2 linked regions of the Bdellovibrio bacteriovorus genome follow. The protein of the gene in region 1 interacts with the protein of each later gene in a pairwise test. Links are inferred from orthologs where the notes say so. Each region holds a gene or a part of one and is shown on either strand. Other genes may lie near its edges. The genes, in order: ftsZ and B9G79_RS17270.

The links.
Region 2: the proteins of ftsZ (region 1) and B9G79_RS17270 interact in binary tests that used the Escherichia coli proteins (3 or more experiments, as listed by UniProt). The link is inferred for Bdellovibrio bacteriovorus from one-to-one orthologs.

Annotation. Positions count from the first base shown.
Region 1 is NZ_CP020946.1:683,294-689,655, reverse strand. What follows is about bases 2,060-4,984. They hold ftsZ (cell division protein FtsZ), read right to left. Parts: upstream 4,389-4,984; coding sequence 2,730-4,388; downstream 2,060-2,729. Other genes in these bases: ftsA (cell division protein FtsA), read right to left, coding at 4,451-4,984; B9G79_RS03410 (UDP-2,3-diacylglucosamine diphosphatase), read right to left, coding at 2,060-2,730. Also shown: hmgA (homogentisate 1,2-dioxygenase), read left to right, coding at 1-563; B9G79_RS03420 (class I SAM-dependent methyltransferase), read right to left, coding at 592-1,350; B9G79_RS03415 (hypothetical protein), read right to left, coding at 1,401-1,883; more of B9G79_RS03410, read right to left, coding at 1,975-2,059; more of ftsA, read right to left, coding at 4,985-5,707; B9G79_RS03395 (cell division protein FtsQ/DivIB), read right to left, coding at 5,829-6,362. UniProt on the Escherichia coli protein: Essential cell division protein that forms a contractile ring structure (Z ring) at the future cell division site. The regulation of the ring assembly controls the timing and the location of cell division.
Region 2 is NZ_CP020946.1:3,598,193-3,604,481, forward strand. The notes cover bases 1,385-4,236. They hold B9G79_RS17270 (rod shape-determining protein), read right to left. Parts: upstream 3,407-4,236; coding sequence 2,363-3,406; downstream 1,385-2,362. Other genes in these bases: B9G79_RS17260 (zf-HC2 domain-containing protein), read right to left, coding at 1,385-1,852; B9G79_RS17265 (hypothetical protein), read right to left, coding at 1,833-2,303; B9G79_RS17275 (hypothetical protein), read right to left, coding at 3,509-4,236. Outside these bases: B9G79_RS17255 (sensor histidine kinase), read right to left, coding at 1-899; more of B9G79_RS17260, read right to left, coding at 896-1,384; more of B9G79_RS17275, read right to left, coding at 4,237-4,540; B9G79_RS17280 (hemagglutinin), read left to right, coding at 4,742-6,289. UniProt on the Escherichia coli protein: Forms membrane-associated dynamic filaments that are essential for cell shape determination. Acts by regulating cell wall synthesis and cell elongation, and thus cell shape.

The sequences.
Region 1 (6,362 bases):
AATTTGCCGGTGAACTGTGGAGCGCTGAAATCGGCCACTCGCCACTGGATGTGGTGGCATGGCACGGAAACTTTGTTCCGTTCAAATATGACCTGCGCAAATTCAACACCATCAACACCGTCAGCTATGATCATCCAGATCCATCCATCTTCACCGTACTGACCTCACCAAGTGAAGTGCCTGGCACGGCGAACGTGGACTTTGCGATCTTCCCGCCACGCTGGATGGTGGGTGAACACACCTTCCGCCCACCGTACTTCCACCGCAATTGCATGAGCGAATACATGGGTTTGATCTATGGCGAATACGACGCAAAAACCGCGGGGGGCTTTGTTCCTGGCGGCGGCAGTCTGCACAATTTCTATTCCGCGCATGGACCGGACGTGGATGCATTTGAAAAAGCCAGCAACGCGGATTTAAAACCGCACAAGATCGAAGCCACCATGGCCTTCATGTTTGAATCCCGCTCCCCGTATATGGTGACGGACTTCGCGATGGGGAAAGATTTCCTGCAAAGCGATTATCAAAACTGCTGGCAAGGTTTCAAAAAGTACTTCAAATAAAAAAAAGCCGGGGAAACCCGGCTTTTTTTTATTTCATTCGTGCGTGGAAAATACGCGTGTCGTATTCAATCCGCACCATTCCATTTTTCTGATACTTGTCGAACAGCGCTTGCAGCTCGACTTTCATGGCCGGATACACTTCACTGTCCGCCTGAGGCATGTATGACGAAGACAACAGACGCCCTAACAAGCCATCAAAATCCAGATCCTGATAATTGAAAATCACATGTTCGTTGTAGGCCCCCAGAAAACTTTCAATCTGGGAATGATCGATATTGTTATGTCGAACCTGCTTGTAGTCGGAACCGTACTTCGCAATCAGCGCTTCATAGTCCACATTAAATCCCGTGCCCGTCATCCGGCGGTCATTCCAGATCAACGCCGCCGTTCCCGGCGATTTCAAAATGCGTTTGAATTCTTTCTGAGTCGCCACCGGTTCAAACCAGTGAAAGGCCTGAGCGGCAATTACGAAATCCACGCTGTTGGCAGGCAGCCCGGTGTTTTCAGATGAACCATTCACACTGTGAAAATCAGGATAACCCACCAGGTTCTTTTCAGCAGCAGCCCGCATTTTGGCATTGGGCTCAACCCCATACACGATGTTGCCGTTCTTTAGAAAGATTTCGGTGGAAATCCCTGTTCCCGAACCCACATCGACAACCACACTTGCTGCGGTCAGCCCCAATTGGTCGGTGAAAAACTTAAGAAGTTCAGAAGGATACGAGGGTCGAAACTTGACGTAGTTATCAACCCGGTCACTAAATCGTTGAGTCGGTTTGAAATCCATACCCAGATTCTATCGCAGCGCTTCGGAAAAAGTAAGCAGGTACCTTTTAGTTATGGATTGATGATGTCCATTTTCTTTTGAATTTTAACGGGTGTCATATGGCCGTTGCCAGATTCGGTGTACCCGATCAGTTCGACCGTGGCGGTGACTTTTTCGGGGCTGCCGATTGGCAATCCACCACACTTGATCGGACAAGTCAGATCCAGAATTTCGTTATTGGTCATACGGACCGGAATGCCGATGGCATCCAACTGATAATCAGAATAGGTGCAGGTGTAAGACCGAATCGAAGATTTGAATGTCACCTGAATCATGGCCGGAGCAAAAAATTCACCACTGCGGTTGGCAATACGAATCTGAGGAATATCAATGTATGGCGAAGCAATATCACGACGATTGGATCCGTCCTGATAAGCCATGCAACTGATGGACGTCGAATGAATGACGAAGGCCTCTTTTTGCACTGTCATTTCCACAGCAGCCTGAGCTGTCATTGCCAGCAGAAACACCAAAGCACTGACCATTGATCTCATAAATCCTCCTTGAATACAAAAAGGATACGCCCTGAAGACTGTCGTCGCAAAAGTTCAGGTTTTTAAGTGATCCAGAAAATTCGGTCAGAACTTAGTCTTCAGAGGGAAGATAGACCCATTCGCCCACACCATTACGCAGGCAAAAAACTTTCACACGTTCTTCAAACCACGACCCCAGATTCACCGAGCGCACCGAGTGGCCGTTGATGGCTTCCGTGTGATCATCAAAGACGTGCATGTGACCGGACACAATCAGATCAAACGGCTTTTCCGCATAGGCTACCGACGTGTGTTTGCGAATCATCGCAATCAGTTCACCTTCATTGGATACACGATAGTGTCCGCTGCGTTCGCGGCTTTTTTTGCTGGCCTTGTTTCCAATGTGATCCCAGAACTTGCCCGGCAGAATACTTCCCAAAGGTTTGATGTAAGGATTGCGAATGATGCTGCGGTATTTGAGATATTTTTCGTCATTCAAATTGATCAGGTCCCCGTGCTCGCAGCGCACACGGACCCCGTCGATCAGATAATACTGAGCCTCGACAAAAACTTCGATTCCCAGACGCTTCTGGAAGTACCCTTCCACGTGCACGTCGTGATTGCCCTCGATGAAAGTGATACGGGCCCCCGCTTTGCGAAGATCACCCAGAGCCTGCATCAGAGGTTCGAACTTTTTGGCAAAATAAGTGTGTCCACCGACCCACAGATCGAAGATGTCCCCGAGCATGAAAAGGTGAACCTGCTGCGGATTTCCCGCCAGCAAAGAACGCAAAAAGCGCAACAGGATTTTCCCATTGCGCTCTTCAGCGGTTTTCAAGTGAATGTCGGATATGAACCAGGCTTCCACTATTCTTTATTCAGATCGAATCCCTGTTTCTTGCGGATGAATGCAGGAACTTCAAGATTCTGGCTGGAGAACGGAGAGCTCAGGACTTCGCGAGCCATGCGGCGCGCTTCTTCCAAAGACTGCTGTTCGTGATCCACGTTCATGGACAGTTGTTCCGGATTCGCGTGCTTGGATTTCAAGTCCTGGCTTTCTTTGAAAGCGCGGGCTTTAGCCAGCAGCATATCACGCGGAGACAAAGATGATTCCACTTGTGGCTGGATCGGAGTGGCAACTTCCTGTTGAACAGGAGCTTGCTGAGCCTGAACCGGCATTTGTGGCATCATGTTTTGTGCTGCCTGCTGCGCCACCTGCGGAGTCACGGCAGCTACAGGGGGAACAACCACAGTCTCAGTAACCTGAGGAGCTGCCTCTGTCTGCTGTGGTTGATGCGTAAAAGACTGAACCTGAGACTGAACCGCAGTGATCGGCGGAAGTTCAACCGCTGGCATCTGAGGCATAACAGGCATTTGTGGCATTGTCGGCATCACCGGCATTTGCGGGAACTGAGGCATTTGTGGCATCTGCGGCATCTGTGGCATTTGAGCCATCTGCTGCGGCATTTGCGGCATCTGCATGTTCATGCCACCGAAGTGAGCTGCGTTCTGGTTCAGGAAGTTCTGCATTTGATTTACCTGAGCCATGTCGTTCACAAGTTTCACATCGTGAGAATCGAAACCAGTCGCGATCACAGTCACGCGAACTTCATCACCCATGCTTTCATCGATAACCGCACCGAAGATGATTTCTGCATCTTCATGAGCCGCTTCAGTGATCAGAGTGGAAGCTTCGTTCACTTCGTACAGAGACAGGTCAGAACCACCCGTTACGTTGATGATGATGCCAGTCGCGCCATCGATCTTGACGTTTTCAAGAAGTGGAGAAGAGATCGCAGCAGTCGCCGCTTCAACCGCACGGTTGTCACCTTTGGCTGCGCCAGTACCCATGATTGCGATGCCTTTGGAGGACATAACAGTGCGGATATCGGCGAAGTCCAGATTGATAAGACCGCGGATGTTGATCAGATCAGAGATACCTTTAACAGCCTGAAGAAGAACCTCGTCCGCTTTTTTGAAGGTTTCCAGAAGCGGAGTTCTTTCCGCAGCAATGGAAAGAAGTTTCTGATTCGGGATCACGATCAGGGTGTCCACGTTTTCTTTCAGATCAGCCAGGCCGCCTTCAGCGTGCTTGCCGCGTTTTTTACCCTCGAACAGGAAAGGCTTGGTAACCACACCGATAGTCAAAGCGCCAAGTTCACGCGCAATCTTCGCGACGATCGGAGCGCCACCCGTACCAGTTCCGCCACCCATACCCGCAGTGACGAACACCATGTCCGCGCCTTCCAATTTTTCAACGATTTCATTGTAGGATTCGATCGCAGCTCTGCGACCCACATCCGGATTTGCACCCGCGCCAAGACCTTTTGTAAGGTCCAGACCCAACTGGATCTTATTCGGAGACTTGCTGGCGTTCAGGGCCTGGATGTCTGTATTGGCAACGATGAACTCAACACCGTTCATGCCGGATTCGATCATGGTGGCAACCGCGTTGCTACCGCCACCGCCGACGCCCACTACTTTAATATTTGCACCGATATTGATATTTTCTTCCAACTCAAACATTTGATCCTCCCCACAGAATCATCCGCCGTCGCCGAGGCTTGGGCGAACTCAGGCTAAAAATTTTAAAAAATCTGTCCAAAAAATTCTTTGATCTTCTTGGTGATCCCGTCCAGCGATTCACCAATGTTCACTTCCTGCTGCTGTTGATGCGCCTGAAGCAGGTCTTTTCTCTGCCCCAGTGCATACTGCAACAGTCCGACAGCGGCGGAGAATTCTCCAGACTTCACCACATCCGTCAGACCACCGATTTCACGAGGAGCCCCTCTGCGAACCGGAATATCAAAGATAAATTCACCCATTTCGATCAGACCATCCAGGTTGCTTGCGCCCCCTGTAAGAACGATCCCGCCACCAAGCATTGGCATCAGGCCGCTCATACGAATGTCATTGGCAATCAGGTTCAGAGTTTCCTCTGCACGAGCTTCGATCACATCCGCAAGGTCCTTGCGAGGAATCACGCGGGATTTTCTGCCGCCGACACCTTCGACCTCAACAGTTTCATTTTCATTCACCATGGAAGCCATGGCACAGCCATGCTTCTTTTTCAGCTCTTCCGCCGCGAACTGCGGAGTTCTCAACCCCACCGCCACGTCGTGAGTGAAGTGCTGGCCACCCACTGGAATTACAGAGGAGTGAGCCACACTGCCGTTGACAAAGTAAAGGGCGTTACAAGCGCCGCCACCCATATCAACCACGCACACACCCAGATTCTTTTCATCGTTGGACATCACCGCGGTGGCGGATGCCAACTGGGAAAGAACCAGGCCTGCGATTTTCAAACCGGCTTTTTCAACACATTTTACTGTATTATTGATGGCACTCTGACCGCCGGTCACGATGTGCACATTGGCTTCCAAGCGGATGCCGGACATGCCGATAGGATCCGTGATCCCATCCTGGCCGTCGACTTTGAATTCTCTTGGAAGAACATGAAGAACAGAACGATCCGTCGGAACCGCCACTGCTTTTGCAGCTTCGATCACGCGGTCAATTTCAGAGGCGGTGACTTCGCGATTCTTGATCGCAACCATGCCCTTGGAATCAAAGGAAGAAATGTGCGAACCAGCAACACCCACCCACACTTCGGAGACGGTGTAACCGGACATCAATTCTGCTTCTTCTTTGGCTTTTCTGATGGAATCAGTCGTGGCTTCGATATTGACTACGACACCCTGACGGATCCCTGTATTGGGAGCGGTGCCCACGCCTGCGACTTCGATTTTTCCTTCGGGATTAACTGTGCCGATGACAAAAGAGACCTTGGTAGAACCAATGTCCAAGCCAGCCAATACCGGAGCTTTGGGTTTTGATGTACTCATCCTTAAGTCCTCACGGATGCCTAAACTATAAAGCTTCAGGAAAGACCACCCGTTAAAATCATTTTAAGGGGCTTCGAAAGGGGGCATCTACCCGACTTTGATCGGTCTTCCAGACTTAAGCTTAGGGATCCTTACGCAACCTGACAAGGACTTTCTTTGACAGATTCGCGTCTATGACGCGCGCGTCAAACTGGCGGGATTCGAGATAATCGACGACTTGGCTGACTCGTGCAGACTTCAAAGACACTTGGTCTTCACCCATCTTCACCTGGATTCCCGTTTTGATCATGGTCATCCAGAAGCCTTCTTTATTGTCGTAACGAATTTCAGAAATTGTTTTTCTGCTGAACGATCCTTCAGCAGGAATTTGCTCAACCACATCAACAGCCTTCTTGCGAAGTTCTGTTTTTTTCACAAAACCTTCTCCGTCAAGCAACACAACATCGGGAGCCTGCTTGCTTTCAACCGGATCCAGGAAAGTCCCGTCTTTAATGATCGGAACAAGTTTTCCACCCTTGGCCATGAACAGAAGTTTCACTTCATGCGGGCGCACGCGCACAGACAACGTCGTCGGCCAGCTTCTTTTGATGTTCAAACCTTCCACCCAGTTCAGGGCATCCACTTCACGAGACACTTTTTTAAGTTTGATATTCCA
Region 2 (6,289 bases), 2.9 Mb from region 1 along the record:
ACAATGACAGCACCAACGACGCTGATGAACGCATAGTTCACGTTCTTTAAAACTGCTTTGGCCTCGCTTTTTGAAGCGCCCAAGGCCACATAGAACTTCGTGATACCCCAGTTCAGCGGATAGATCAAAAAACCATAAGGGGTGCTGCGCACATTCAGATCAAAGAATGGCTCGGCCCCCGGGCGGAAATACGGACGGAAGAAGTCTTTTTTATAGAGGTAAAAATCCGGATGGCTGGCCACAACAGCCTGGCCGTTGTCCGAGAAAAAGATCAGTTCCAGCTTCAGGCGGCTTTTGATCTTGCCCACAAAAGTTTTATTCAGATCCATCACCTGTTCCATGTAACCGACAACGCGGCCCCCGGCCCCGGTGATTTTGGAGATCAAGATCAGATTTACTTTCTGTTTGTCGCCGAATTCAGCCAAAGAGATTTCACGCTGATCTTTAACCTGCGCCATATACTTCGCAGAAAGGAAGACAGCGTCCTGCACGGGAACAAAGCTGCGCACGTTCTCTTTTTCGTCTTTGAAAACCGAGGCCAGCATGCGGCCTTCGCGGTTGAAGAAAGTCAGACTGGAAATATTGTCGGTCTTGATCCACTGGGAAGAGATATTGCGGATGGTGCCGCTGTCGCCTTCAGCCATGTGATAGACAAGACTTGGATCACGCACATAACGATCCCGCTTTTGCTGAATGCTGGTCAGCAGGTCCGCCAGAATCAGCTCGACTTCGCGGGCATTGCCGCTCAGGCGCTGGGACAGCTCATGATCGATGGCTTTTTCGTATTTGATCATGGAATAGCCCGTGACGAACGCCAGGGGCACGACTGAAAACAGGACGAACCAGATAATCAAGATCGTGCGCAGGGATCGTTTGGGTTTCTTCCGGAGTGTTTTCACTTTTTGGATTCATCCAAAGTGAAGATCAGCCGGATGATCCCGTCCGGCATCACACGAGGGTGTTTTTCTTTGGAAAATTTGGTCTTCCCATAAGTGCCCAGATAGTTCATCAGATCCTGATACTTCGCTTCAGGAATTGTAAGGTGATAATACATGGATGTCGGAGTTTTCTTCCAACCCAGCTCCACCGAACCGGCCTTACGACCACCCAGTTCAAGGATCTTGTCATTGATCTTAGGGCCAATGCTTTCAATGTTAGTCGCAGAGATTTCACCACGATAAAGAAACCCACCGGAGGCCGCCGCAGGTGCGGTTTCTGCAGGTTTATCCGGCTTTACTGCCACCGCAGCCGGTGCCGCTGGTGTCGGTGTCGCCGATGCCACCGGAACCGGAGTGGCTGCCGCAGGTGCATCCGGAGTCTTCGCTGTCACGGCTGGAGCCGCCTCTTTAGCCCCTTCATCCACAAATTCCGGAGTCTCCTGCACCACCGTGGTGGTTTCAGTTTTGGAAACCTCCGCCAGAATCACTTCTTTGGAGCCCGTCAAGGTCCCCAACTGCATGACTTTCTGCCATGGCGTCACGGACAGTAATGTCACAATCACACCGACAACGACCAATGCTTCCAATCCCCACTTAAGACCTTGAGGCCATTTGTCGAAGTTGGATTTTTGCATCAAGACTGTGAGATAGCTGGAAGGGGCATTGATTTGCGAAACAATGGGTTCAGACACACGCGTGTCCGCCAGCAACTCAGCGTACTTCTGGCCATTTTCGATTTTACCCAGATCCAACTGGGCATCGCGCGAAAATTTAACATGATCTTCAACCGCAGAACGGCGTTCGGGATCCAGAGTCCCCGTCAAATAATCATAAAGCAGCTCATGCCCGATGAACGGAGAAATCTCTCTTTTGTTCTTTTTGGAGAGGGGAATTTTATTTTCCTGCTGAGCCATGCTTTAGTTTACTCACACCTTGGGTCATGCTTCCCAGCTTGCGCAATGCCCGGCCTAATCTGTATCGAATAGTGCCCTGGGTAATGCCCAAACCAGCCGAAATATCATCATCACTTATCTTCAGGATTTTAGACCAAATAACAGTCAATAGCTCGTCTTCTGAAGCGGATTTCTGAAATTCACGCCATGGGCCCAGATCGACCGCATCGGGAATCAGCCAACCGGATTCCACAGTGGTGTTGGGACGTCCGCGGGACACGCGCACTTTGAATTTGTCCCAGACCGTTTTGGTCGCGGCAACAATAGCTACAGAATTTTGCAAATCAGGATTTCGCGCCTTGCGAGCCCGACAAAGGGCCAGCGCCTGGGATGAAGCCTCTATCGCTTTTTGATCATCAAGCAGGGCAAAATAGAAAAACAAAGCGATAGATTGTACGTCAGCTTCGGTCATAGCACCTTTAAGTCCATTCGTGCGTTCGGGGGCACCCTTTCGTGGATGCCCTTACTATACTAATCGACTGTAAGCTGTCTGAGAAGGTCAAGCTGGTCGAGAACTTTACCGGAACCCATCACCACACAGGAAAGTGGGTCTTCAGCGATAGAAACCGGCAGTCCAGTTCTTTCTCTCAGAAGCACGTCCAGGTTCGCCAGCAAAGCGCCCCCGCCCGTCAGAACGATCCCGTTGTCCACGATATCCGAAGCCAGTTCCGGTGGAGTTTTTTCCAGCGCGGTACGAACAGCATCCACAACTTCAGACAAAGGATCCATCAAAGCATCGTTCACCTGGGAAGAGGTGATTTCGATGGTTTTTGGAGCACCGGCCACAAGGTCACGGCCCTTGATCTCCATGGATTTTTCTTCTTCAAACGGATAAGCGTTACCGATTTGGATTTTGATGTTTTCTGCGGTTCTTTCACCGATCAGAAGGTTGAACTGACGACGAACATAGTTCACGATCGCCTCGTCAAACTTGTCACCGGCAACTTTGATGGATTTGCAGTAAACAATACCACCCAAAGAAATCACCGCCACGCCCGTAGTACCACCGCCCATGTCGACAACCATGTTGCCGGATGGTTCAGTGATCGGAAGACCGGCACCGATCGCCGCGGCCATTGGTTCCTCGATCAGATAAACCTCACGGGCACCTGCGGACTGAGCTGCTTCTTTCACCGCACGTTTTTCCACCTGAGTGATCCCGTAAGGAACGCAGATGATGATACGAGGACGGATGAAGGATTTTTTCTCTCCAAGGGATTTGCCGATGAAGTACTTCAGCATGGACTGGGTGACTTCGAAGTCAGCGATAACACCGTCTTTGATCGGGCGGATCGCCACGATGCTGCCAGGTGTACGTCCCAACATGTCTTTGGCTTCTTTACCTACGGCAAGAACGCGGTTTTGCATGCCACGGTAATTCTTTTGGACCGCAACCACGGAAGGTTCATCAAGGATGATTCCGCGGCCTTTTACGTAAACAAGTGTGTTGGCGGTGCCAAGGTCAATGGCAATGTCATTGGAAAAATAGTCTTGAACTTTGTCAAAAAAACTCATGCTGAATCTCACTTCAGTGTAATATTCATCGGGCTTTAAACAGTTCAAGTCTAGGTTCTATAAAAACCGGAGTCAATACTGATATTTAGGCCTTCTCTGAGTTTATTTTGACGCAGGTGCACACTGAATCGTAAGGTCGGTCCCCGTCAACTGACCACGGAAGCGAACTTCCAGGCCTTCATTCAGGGTTGTCTCAGCGACCATGGTTTTGTCGATATCCAGATCCACCGCTTCAATGGCAATGCGCTCGTCTTGCGCTGCTGCAGCGGGTTTCAGGCGCAAAGTGATTCTTTCTGTCGAGCGGCCGCGGAAGATTTCACGCTCCACTTTATTGGCAACATCCCACACGATCTCTTCGTCACGACGGGTTTCTTTGCGACCGGATTCAGAGTGAGTCAGCGAACACTTCACACGGCGCAGATCGGCTTTGGGACGCTTGAAGGACTTGTCAGACAGACAAACCGCTTCCACTTCCTTTTGAATTTCAAGGTTAGTGACCTTCAGACTGATCTGCGAACCCAGGCCCGAGCGTACCGAGAACTTGCTGTCACCGCGTTGCTGGTGCAACTGGATTTCACCCAAAGCGGCGCGACCGGTCTGAGCCGGCGTCAGCAACAAACGGCCTTTGCCATAGGAATCAACCAGGCTGCCCAGAATGTCGTAACCCTGATCGTTCTTCCCGCTCCAGAACATGTCGCGATAGATCTGACGTCTTTGCGGATTGAACGGATTCATATTCTGCAGGAATGTGCGATCTTTCAAATCCATTCCGTTCACCACACAACGAGCGGTGCTCATCGCCGGCAAAGTTCCAGGACTGCTGACTTGAGTGTTGGTGGTGCACATGCGGTTGTAAGTTTCCACGCGCATTTCGCGGGCGCAGTTGTTGTTCAAGGCATCGTTCAGCAAAGCATCGCAGTACGCATTTTTGGAGGTCAGCTTCTGGCGGCCGGTGGTGCAGCCATTGAATTTATATTCGTAGGTGAATTCACCCTGCACATCCACAGGAGTTGGCGTGGGTGTCGACGTTGTCGGAACCGGAGCCGCACCTCCGCCGCCACCGCCTCCGCCATTAGAGCAGGCCGCCACGGACAAAGCCAAAACAGACAAAGCAAGTTGTAGATGAATGCGCATGCTATACCTCCACACACGGTCAACACCGCCCTTACTTCAAAGACCCTGCCAACGTCATAATGCAATTGTTAGAGAACCAGAGGCCCCTTCTGTTACTCCTCTGACAGGTGTGACAATTTGAGACACTTTTCCGCCAGATTTCGCGAAAAACCAGTGATCCTCGTTTAAATCCGACGAAACATCAGCCGATAAGTGTAGTAGATGAACGTAACGGCACTATTGATACTCCTTATCACCGGTCTGGTCTCGGGTTGCACCCTCGTGGGCAATCTCACGGACTATAATTCCCTGACGCCGCCGGTTCTGACCGACAGTAACGGAACCAAAATTGAATCCCTGATCATCAATTCTGCCGACAGTCTTTCCAACTACAACCTGCGCGGTGAATGCTACTATCCAAATCAAAAAATTGACGTGATCATTCAGCCCAGCCTGAACAGTCTGTCGACGATGGAACCAAAAACCTTCACCACCGTCTGCCAGGATGGAAGCTTCAGCCTGGATGTAAATACACAAGGCTGGCCGGATGCGGAATACACTGTCAAGCTGGAAGTGACCTCATTAGCGGGAGTAAAATCTTCGAACGAAACTGCTGTCACCAAAGACATCATCGCCCCGAATGTCAGTTTCTCCACAGCCCTGCCCGCGGAAGTGGGTAATGCGCTGATCGTGGCCCTGCCGGTGGATGGTACTTGCGAAAATGATGACGGACCTGTGTCGATTGTTTCTCAAGGCACGACGCTGGCGACTTTCACGTGCACCAACGGGACTTTCAGTGGTCCGGTGGTTGTCGGGGCGCTCAATGACGGCGCGACTGTTTTACAGGTTTCACAAACCGACAGCGCCGGAAACACCGGCACCGCCAACAGCTCTTCTTTCAATAAAGATTCCATCGCCCCTCTTCTGCCGGTGACCTTCGGTACGTTGGGAAGCGCTCTATCCAACAATGACACGGATCGCACGGTCACAGTGACGGTACCAGCGGACGCCACTCAGTATCGCTATGTCGTTGTGAAAGACACTGATTGCAGCAATCAGTGGGCGGCGTTGATGGCTGCCACGCCAGTGCCTGCCGGGACCCCGGCGACTTTAAGTTTTGCAGGCGATGGCCAATACCGCCTTTGTTTCATTGCCGGAGACCAGGCCGACAACTGGCAACCGGACACGGCAGTCATTGAATCCGGCGCTGTCACTATCGACACCGTGGGACCGGCTTTGAATATCACAAGTCCTCTCGCTGGCAGCAAACATAAATCCACTGTCACTGTTTCAGGTACTTGTGAAGCCGGGGCCTCTTTAAATTTTGCCGGCGACTATACGACTTCGCCATCCACCGGCACCTGCAGTGTGGGTGGAACTTTCAGCTTTAACATCACGCTGACGGCCGGGGATGGGTTGAAAAACTTCACGCTGTCCTCGACTGACGGCGCAGGCAACACGACAAATCACACCGCCTATTCTTTGATTCGTGACAATGTGATTGTGGCTCCGTCCGTGACGTTAAACACAGCAAGCACCACAAACAACCCTGCCGCGAAGTTCACAGTCAACGACTGCAGTGATGCGACTTTCATTCTGATGAAAGAAATCAATGCGCCTCCGGCCCTGGGGGATTCCGGCTGGATCGCCTGCTCGACTGCGGCACAAAACTATACCTTTGATCTGAGTGCCAATGGCGATCAGCAGGGGCTTCGCAACGTGCGCTTCTATGCCCGTGATGAAGCTGGGAACATTTCCACCGCAACAGTC